Regions from separate parts of the Plantactinospora sonchi genome, predicted to be linked through region 2. Evidence: riboswitches for the same ligand, from Rfam matches in the RefSeq annotation. Region 2 holds a riboswitch; the other holds the start of a gene.
What was found. Region 2 has a riboswitch for S-adenosylmethionine ahead of thrC (threonine synthase). Riboswitches for the same ligand answer to the same signal wherever they lie in the genome.

Region 1 (4,208 bases), on a different contig from region 2:
GTGACCCACCAGCTGCGTCGGCTGACCGGGGTGACCGTGCCCCGGGAGGCGTGGGACCTGGAGAAGCTGCCGGCACACCTGCGCCCCACCTTCCGGGTGGTCGACGACGACGGGCAGCGGACGGTCGCCGAGGGCAAGAGCCTGCCGGCGCTGCAACGGCAGCTGACCACCCAGGTACGGCAGATGGTCGCGGCCGCCGCGCCCGACGTGGAGCGGACCGGACTGCGGGAGTGGAGCATCGGCACCCTGCCCCGCTCGATAGAGCAGGTCCGGGGCGGCTACCTGGTGACGGCGTTTCCGGCGCTGGCGGACGAGGGCGAGACCGTCGCGGTACGGGTCTTCGAGACCGAGGGCGAGCAGCAGCGCCAGATGTGGGCCGGCACCCGGCGGCTGCTCCGGCTCAGCCTCGGCTCCCCGGCGAAGTTCCTGCAGGGACGGCTGAGCAACGAGGCCAAGCTGGCGCTCAGCCGCAACCCGCACCGCAACGTGCAGGACCTGCTCGACGACGCGGCCGACGCGGCGGTCGACAAGCTGGTCGCCGACGCCGGCGGGCCGGCCTGGGACGCCGAGGGCTTCGCCGCACTCCGTGACCGGGTCCGGGCGGACCTGATCGACACCACCTTCGCGGTGGTCGACCGGGTACGCCGGGTGCTGGCCGCCGCGTACACGGTCGAGCAGCGGCTGGGCCGGACCAACAGCCTGGCCCTGGTGTCCGCGCTCGCCGACATCCGGGCCCAGCTCTCCGGCCTGGTGCACCGGGGCTTCGTCACCCAGACCGGCTACGCCCGCCTCGGCGACCTGCCCCGCTACCTGACCGCGATCGAGCGACGCCTCGACCGGCTGCCACAGAATCCGGGGCGGGACCGGGAGCAGCAGGCCCGGATAGCCCAGGTCCAGAAGGAGTACCAGGAGATGTTGGCCGCCCTTCCCCCGGCACGCCAGGGCGAGGAGGCGGTCCGGGAGATCCGCTGGATGATCGAGGAACTGCGGGTCAACGTCTTCGCCCAGGCGCTCGGTACGCCGTACCCGATCTCCGAGCAGCGGATCTACCGGGCGATGGATCTGGTGGAGGGCCGCTGACCGGTGAGGAAGGGCCCCTTCTTATCGCTTTTGGTAGAGGAAGGGGCCCTTCCTCACACTTCTGCCGTGTCACGAGCGCCACAGCTGCCCCGATCAGGTGGAATGTCCGGGGGGCGGTTGAGTACGCTGACCGGCGACCATCCAGAGCGACTGAGAGACCTGGCTCGACGACGTCGCAGCAACCCCCCACCGGTGGGTGCGGGTGCTACCGCCAGGACCGATGGAGGAACCGAAGTGCGTGCCACCCACCCCGAGCGGACGAGCCGGCTGCACGTCACCTGGCACCGGTGGCGTCGACACGTCGACCTCTGCCGGACCAGCACCATGCTCTGTCGCGACCGCGACTGATCCGGTCCGCCACGGCGTCGCCGTCATGGCCCTGACCGACCACGACCGCCGGTCGGCGGATCTCCGACCGTCTTTCCCACCCCTCTGAGCCGGGCCGTGTCGCCGCCTGTGGCTGTTGTGCCACGGGTCGCGGCCGCACGCGTCCCGCCGGACATTTCATGGAGTTTCCGCACATGCGCAACAGTCCTCTGCTCACCCGCCTGTTCTCCGGTGTCGCCGCCGTCGCCCTGCTGGGTGCCGTCGCGGCCTGCGGCGGATCGTCGTCCGCAGACGCCGCCGACAACCCCTACGACCTGCTCCAGCCGGGCACCCTGCGGGTCGGCACGCTGACCGACGCCCCGCCGAACGTCTTCCTCAAGGACGGGAAGTTCACCGGCTTCGACAACGACCTGATGACCGCCGTGGCGGAGAAGCTGGGCCTGAAGGTCGAGTTCGTGGGCACCGAGTTCTCCGCGCTGCTCGCCCAGGTCAACAACCACAAGTACGACGTCGGCAGTTCGTCCATCACCATCACCGAGGCACGGAAGAAGACGGTCGACTTCACCAACGGGTACGACTTCGGCTACTTCGGACTCGACGTGCCGGCCGGCTCGCCGATCACCAGTTTCACCCAGCTCAAGGGCAAGCGGGTGGTCGTGGTCCAGGGCACCGTCCAGGACGACTACGCCACCAAGGAGGGGCTCGACCCGGTCCGGGTGCCGGACTACAACGGCGCGATCAACCAGCTCAAGGCGAAGACCGCCGACGCGTGGATCTCGCCCGCCGAGATCGGCGAGAAGTCCGCTCAGGACAGTGGCGGAAAGATCGTGCTGGCCGAGAAGCAGCTCAGCTCGGCGCCGACGGCGTTCGCCGTGGCCAAGGGGAACGATCCGCTGCGGGAGGCGCTGAACAAGGCACTCGACCAGGTGATCCAGGACGGCACCTGGACCCGGCTCCAGGAGCAGTACTACCCGGGACGGCCGGTGCCGGAGACTTTCAAGCCGGGCAGCGGCACCGTGACGTACCCGCCGGTGAAGGCGGGATCCGGCGCGACGCCGACCGCCCCGGCGGGCCAGGGCGCGTCCGCCAGCCCGACCGGTACGCCGGCAGCCTGACCGCCACCCCGCCGGTGGCCCCGACGCGCACCGGACGGCGGTCCGGTGGCGGAGACCGGGCCGCCGGCGGGGCGGACGGACGTGTGACGGAGAGCCGATGACGGACCAGAGACAGGTGAGGCGATGGAGACCCTGAGGACGTTGTGGGAGACGTTCTTCGACCTTGAGTCGATGCGCGAGGCACTGCCCGAGATGCTCACGGTCGGGCTGCGCAACACCCTCCTGCTGGCACTGGTCTCGGCCATCCTGGGGACCCTGTTCGGCATGCTGCTGGCCGTGGCGGGCCTGGCCCGGTCCCGTTGGCTGCGCTGGCCGGCGCGGATCTACACGGACGTGTTCCGGGGACTGCCGGCCGCCGTCACCATCCTGTTGATCGGGGTCGGGTTGGCACCCCTCGGGCTCGCCTGGTGGGGGCCCAACCCGTACCCGCTCGGCATCCTGGCGCTGTCGCTGATCGCGGCGGCGTACATCGGGGAGATCTTCCGGTCCGGCATCCAGAGCGTGGAGGCCAGCCAGCTGGAGGCGACCCGCGCCCTGGGTCTCTCGCACGCCGCCGCGATGCGCCTGGTGATCATCCCGCAGGGTGTGCGTCGGGTCCTGCCGGCCTGGGTCAACCAGCTGATCGCCCTGATCAAGGACTCCAGCCTGGTCTACTTCCTCGGCCTGGTGGCCAGTCAGCGGGATCTGTTCCGGATCGGCCAGGACTACGCCGCGAACACCGGCAACGAGTCGGCGCTGCTGCTCGCCGGCCTGTGCTACCTGGCCATCACGGTGCCGCTCACCCACCTGGTCAACTGGGTCGACCGGCGGCTGCGGGACGGCCGGGCCGGTGGACCGGATCCCGAGGATCCGCTGGCACTGGCCGGCGAGACCCCACTACCCACTTCGACGGAGGGAGCGTCCGATGTCCGGAGGTGACCGACACGGCGACGATCGTTCCGGTGCGGACATCGGCGCGATGACACTGACCACCGCGACCGGGGTGCCGTCCGCCCCGGCGACACCACCGGCCGGTCGGGCCTTCGAGTCGGTGAGTGTCGCCACCCGGGACGTGCACCTGGCCTTCGGACGCAACAAGGTGCTGCACGGTGTCGACCTGGACGTCGCGCGCGGCGACACCGCCTGTGTGATCGGGCCGTCCGGCTCCGGGAAGTCCACCCTGCTCCGGACGATCAACCGGCTGCTGGAGCCCGACCGCGGCGACGTCCTGCTGGACGGCGAGAGCGTGCTGACCCGTGACCCCGATGAGCTGCGCCAGCAGATCGGGATGGTGTTCCAGCAGTTCAACCTCTTTCCGCACATGACCGTGCTGCGCAACGTGACCCTCGCCCTCCGGCAGCTCAGAGGGCTGTCCCGGGACGAGGCGGACGAGGTGGCGCTGCGCCAGCTCGACCTGGTCGGCCTGCGTCACAAGGCGGACGTACGTCCGGGGCGGCTCTCCGGCGGTCAGCAGCAGCGGGTGGCGATCGCCCGGGCCCTGGCCATGTCGCCCCGGGTGATGCTCTTCGACGAGGCGACCTCGGCGCTCGACCCCGAACTGGTCAAGGGGGTGCTGTCGCTGATGGCGGACCTGGCCGGTCAGGGCATGACGATGGTGGTCGTCACGCACGAGATGGGGTTCGCCCGACAGGTCGCCGACCAGGTCGTCTTCATGGACCGTGGCCGGGTGGTCGAGGCCGGCCCGCC
Region 2 (4,208 bases):
CCCCGACCCGCCCGACCCAGGCCCGTCCGGCCCCGACCCGCCTGGCCCGGACCAGCGCAGCCCGTCCTCGCGTACCCGGTCGGCGAGGTCCAGTTTGGTGTACGTCGGCCGGCCCACGTCGTGGTACTTCGCCTTCACCCGGTCCAGGTAACGCCGCGCGGTGGCGGGCTGGATGCCGACCTTGCGCGCCGCCGCGGTCAGGGTCATCCCCGACGCGTACGCGACGAGCACCGCCCGCTCCTGCGGGGCGAGCCGGGGCCGGTCCGGACGGGTGTCGGACGACCAGGCGAAGGCGAGTTCGGGGGAGTGCGCGATCTCGCCCCGGGCGACGGTACGGATCGCGTCGGCGAGCGTCGGCAGGTCGTGGTCCTTGGTCAGGTATCCGGACGCCCCGGCCCGCATCACGTCGACCCCGTGCACCACGTGCGGTACGACGCTCACCACCAGTACCGCCCGACCGGTCGAGACGAGTCGGTGGACGTTGTCGACGGGTGCCGAACCGTCCGCCAGGAGCAGATCCAGTACCACCACGTCGGCGGGTTGCCGCTCGGCGGCGAGCAGTCGGTCGACGGTCGGAGCCGCGCAGTTGAGCCGCAGGTCGGGTGCGGATTCGAGCCAGGCGGCGACGCCGTCCAGCAGCATCCGGTCGTCGTCGACGACCGAGACGGAGATCAACGACACTCCCTGGCACCTCACCCTCGGCGGCGATCGCGACGTCGGGATCGATGGATGGCGGGACCCGGATCGTAGACCGGCGGTTGTGCACCGTCAAGACAGCACTTCTGCACTCTGGCCCCGAATCGCCACGATACGTGACCATCGCCGCAAAGCCCGGGACACCTGTGCGGGACCGCCCTGCCCGCTCGGCCGGGTCCGGGGCCGGTCCGGTGGGTGACCGGACGGCACCGGGCCGCTCGGCCGAACGCGCCGACGGGCTCGCCGACGGCGACGAGCGGGAGCGGGACGTGATCGAACGAGACGTACGGGTCGAACCGGCCGGGTCGACGGGTCGTCCGCCCGGCGGAGCGACGCGGGGAGGCACCCGGTGAACGCGGCCCCGGCCGGCTTCGTGGAGCTGGTCCGCGCGGCGGTGGCCGCCGGCCGGCCGGCCCGGGTGCCGGTCACCGGCACCAGCATGCTGCCGGCGCTGCCGGCCGGCGTGGTGCTGGTCGAGACGGCCAACTGGGACGAACTGCGCCCGGGCGACGTGGTCGCCTTCGAGTACGAGCGGAACCTCGCCGTGCGCCGTCTGGTCGCGCACCTCGGCGACCGGTTGCTCACCGCCGGGGACAACCTCCCGTTGTACGACCCGCCGGTGCCCCGCCACGCCCTGGTCGGGCGGGTGTCCGGGGTTCCGGACGAGCCGCCGCGCGGATTGTCCGGCGGTCTCAAGGGCTGGGGCGGCCGGCGGCCGGTGGCACCGCCGCGTGGTGTCACCCTGTGGCTCGCCGGCGCGGCGGCCAGGTCGGTCGACGAACGTGACCACCCGGCGCCGGAGACCGGGGTTGTCGACGGGGTGCTCCGGGTACGCCACCTGGCGGGCGGGACGCTCGACCCGGACCGGTTGGCCCGCGCCGTCCACGCCCTGCCCGGTACGACCATCGGCATCTCCGCCACGGCGGTACGCGGGGTGGCGGGGCTGCGGACCGGACTGGTGGAGCCGGAACCGCGTCCCCCGGCACGGCTCGACATCGTGCTCGGCTGCGGGTACGGCCTCCCGTCGCCTTCCGCCCGACCCGGGCCCGTCCTCCCGCCCGACGCGGTACGACACCACCTGCGGGTCGGCCCGCCGCTGTGCGACATCCCGGCGCCGGTGGCGGTCCGGGCGGTACTCGCCGCGTTCGGCGTCGGTGTGCCGTACGCGTTGGCGGCGGCTGCCGGTGCGCGGGTGGCCGTACCGGTCGGTGCCCGCTGACCGTTTCCACGGTCGGGCCGTACGCCGCTGCGGTGGCGGTCCGGGCCGGAGTTCGGCGTGCCCTCGGGCGGGCCGCTGCCGGGTCCGGAGGACGCCCGGCGGTGTCGTCGGGTCGGTGACCGCCGCCGCCCGATGACGACCGGGATCTAGCTCACAGGGTCAACGTGCCCCGGGACACAGGGCCGGGCGGACCCGTAGACTGTGCGGACAACTTCATACCTCATCCAGAGGGGCTGAGGGATACGGCCCGTTGACGCCCCGGCAACCACTTCGCTGTCTCGATGACGAGGCCTCGCGAGGCAGGTGCCAATTCCGTCCCCGCCGCGCCGTGCGGCGCAGGGAAAGATGAGAGGACGGCCTCGCCATGACGTCGATCATCGACGCGACCCACACCCAGACCTCCCCGGTGGCCCCGAACCCGGCCCGTGTCCTCGTCTGTCGCGGCTGTGGCACCGAGTACCCGCTCGTCGCGCAGCACGCCTGTTACGAGTGTTTCGGCCCGCTGGAGGTCGGCTACGACCCGGCCCTGCTGGCCCGGGTCACCCGCGCGCAGATCGAGTCCGGTCCGGACAACCTCTGGCGGTACGCCGCCCTGCTGCCGACGGGTCAGGACCCGAGCACCCGGGTCACCCTCGACCCCGGCATGACTCCGCTGGTGCCGGCCGCCGGCCTCGCCGCCGAGCTGGGCATCCGGGCACCGCTCTGGGTCAAGGACGACAGTGGCAACCCCACCCACTCGTTCAAGGACCGGGTGGTGTCGGTGGCGTTGACCGCCGCCCGGGGGCTCGGCTTCACCCGGTTCGCCTGCGCGTCGACCGGCAACCTGGCGAACTCGGTCGCCGCGCACGCCGCCCGGGCCGGCGTACCCTCCATCGTCTTCATCCCCGGTGACCTGGAGCAGGGCAAGGTGATCACCACCGCGGTCTACGGCGGTGACCTGGTCGCGATCGACGGCTCGTACGACGACGTCAACCGGCTCTGCGGCGAACTGGTCGAGACCGACGAGTTCGAGGACACCGCGTTCGTCAACGTCAACGTCCGGCCGTACTACGCGGAGGGTTCCAAGACCCTCGGGTACGAGGTCGCCGAGCAGCTCGGCTGGCGGATCCCGGCGCAGGTGGTGATCCCGATGGCCAGCGGCGAGCTGCTCACCAAGATTGACAAGGCGTTCAGCGAGCTGGTCGAGATCGGACTGGTCGAGGCGCCGGCGAACGGCTGGAAGGTGTTCGGCGCCCAGTCGGCCGGCTGCAACCCGATCGCCGCCGCACTGCACGCCGACACCGACGAGATCATCCCGGTCCGGCCGACCGGCATCGCGAAGTCGCTCAACATCGGCGACCCGGCAGCCGGCCTCTACGCCCTGGAGGCGGTACGCCGTACCGGCGGCTGGATGGAGTACGTCGACGACGACGAGATCAGGGACGGGATCAGGCTGCTGGCCCGGACCACCGGGGTCTTCGCCGAGACGGCCGGCGGGGTCACCGTCGCGGTACTCAGGAAGCTGGTGGAGAACGGTCGACTCGACCCCGACGCGGAGACCGTCGTCTACAACACCGGCGAAGGGCTCAAGACCCTCGACGCGGTGGCCGGCCAGGTCGGGCCGACGTACCGGGTCAAGCCGTCGCTGCGCGCGGTGCGCGACGCCGGCCTGCTGGGCTGATTTTCCAAAAAACTTGCGCCATGTGTTCGCGTGGCGACCGAGCAGATGCACGTGCAACTTGCAGGTGAGATCCGTTCGGTCGCCCCGGACCGGGTCCGTCCGTCCGTCATGGATGCGGTGCGTAGCTGCTGTTTTGCCACGGGTGACGAAAACACCCCGACGGGGGCTTGACGATTGCATCTGCAGGACGCAAGATGCTCCGTGCGGGAGGGCGCTTCGCCGTAGACTTTCAAAGCTCTTACGACCCAGCGCCGGAGGCGTTGTGCGGGCGTCCCTCCCGACCAAATCTTCTTCAGCCGGCTGACGTCGGCGATCGACCGGCATACCCCGTCGATCCGGGTGCAGTCGCCGGTCCCGTGTTCAACGACGATCCGCCCGCCCGGGCAACGGGGATAATCGGTCGCGTTTTCGCCGCCGCTTCGGCACCCTCGGGGTCATGGACATCGTGGTCACCGCCTTCGATCCGGGCGACGACGCCGCCGTCGAGCAGGCGTACGGGATCCACGCCGAGGTCTGGGCGGCTGAGCAGCCGGACGCGGCGCCGTACTGTCGTCAGCGTTTTGTCGGCGGACTCCGGAACCCGATGCCGGGTGACGAGCAACGACACATGCTGGCGTATCTCGACGGCGTCGC

Region 1: linked by a shared signal. The riboswitch ahead of V1633_RS11395 (ABC transporter substrate-binding protein) and the one ahead of thrC (threonine synthase) in region 2 are both predicted to bind S-adenosylmethionine.

What each region holds. Positions count from the first base shown of each region.
Region 1 covers NZ_JAZGQK010000008.1:11,573-15,780, reverse strand. Annotated here, with positions in the region: gene hrpA (ATP-dependent RNA helicase HrpA) at 1-1,080, shown strand, start outside; SAM riboswitch class I at 1,215-1,307, shown strand; gene V1633_RS11395 (ABC transporter substrate-binding protein) at 1,602-2,522, shown strand; gene V1633_RS11390 (amino acid ABC transporter permease) at 2,646-3,440, shown strand; gene V1633_RS11385 (amino acid ABC transporter ATP-binding protein) at 3,427-4,208, shown strand, end outside.
Region 2 covers NZ_JAZGQK010000010.1:4,733-8,940, forward strand. Annotated here, with positions in the region: gene V1633_RS12110 (response regulator) at 1-681, opposite strand, end outside; gene V1633_RS12115 (S24/S26 family peptidase) at 1,046-1,915, shown strand; SAM riboswitch class I at 2,133-2,267, shown strand; gene thrC (threonine synthase) at 2,280-3,575, shown strand; gene V1633_RS12125 (GNAT family N-acetyltransferase) at 4,012-4,208, shown strand, end outside.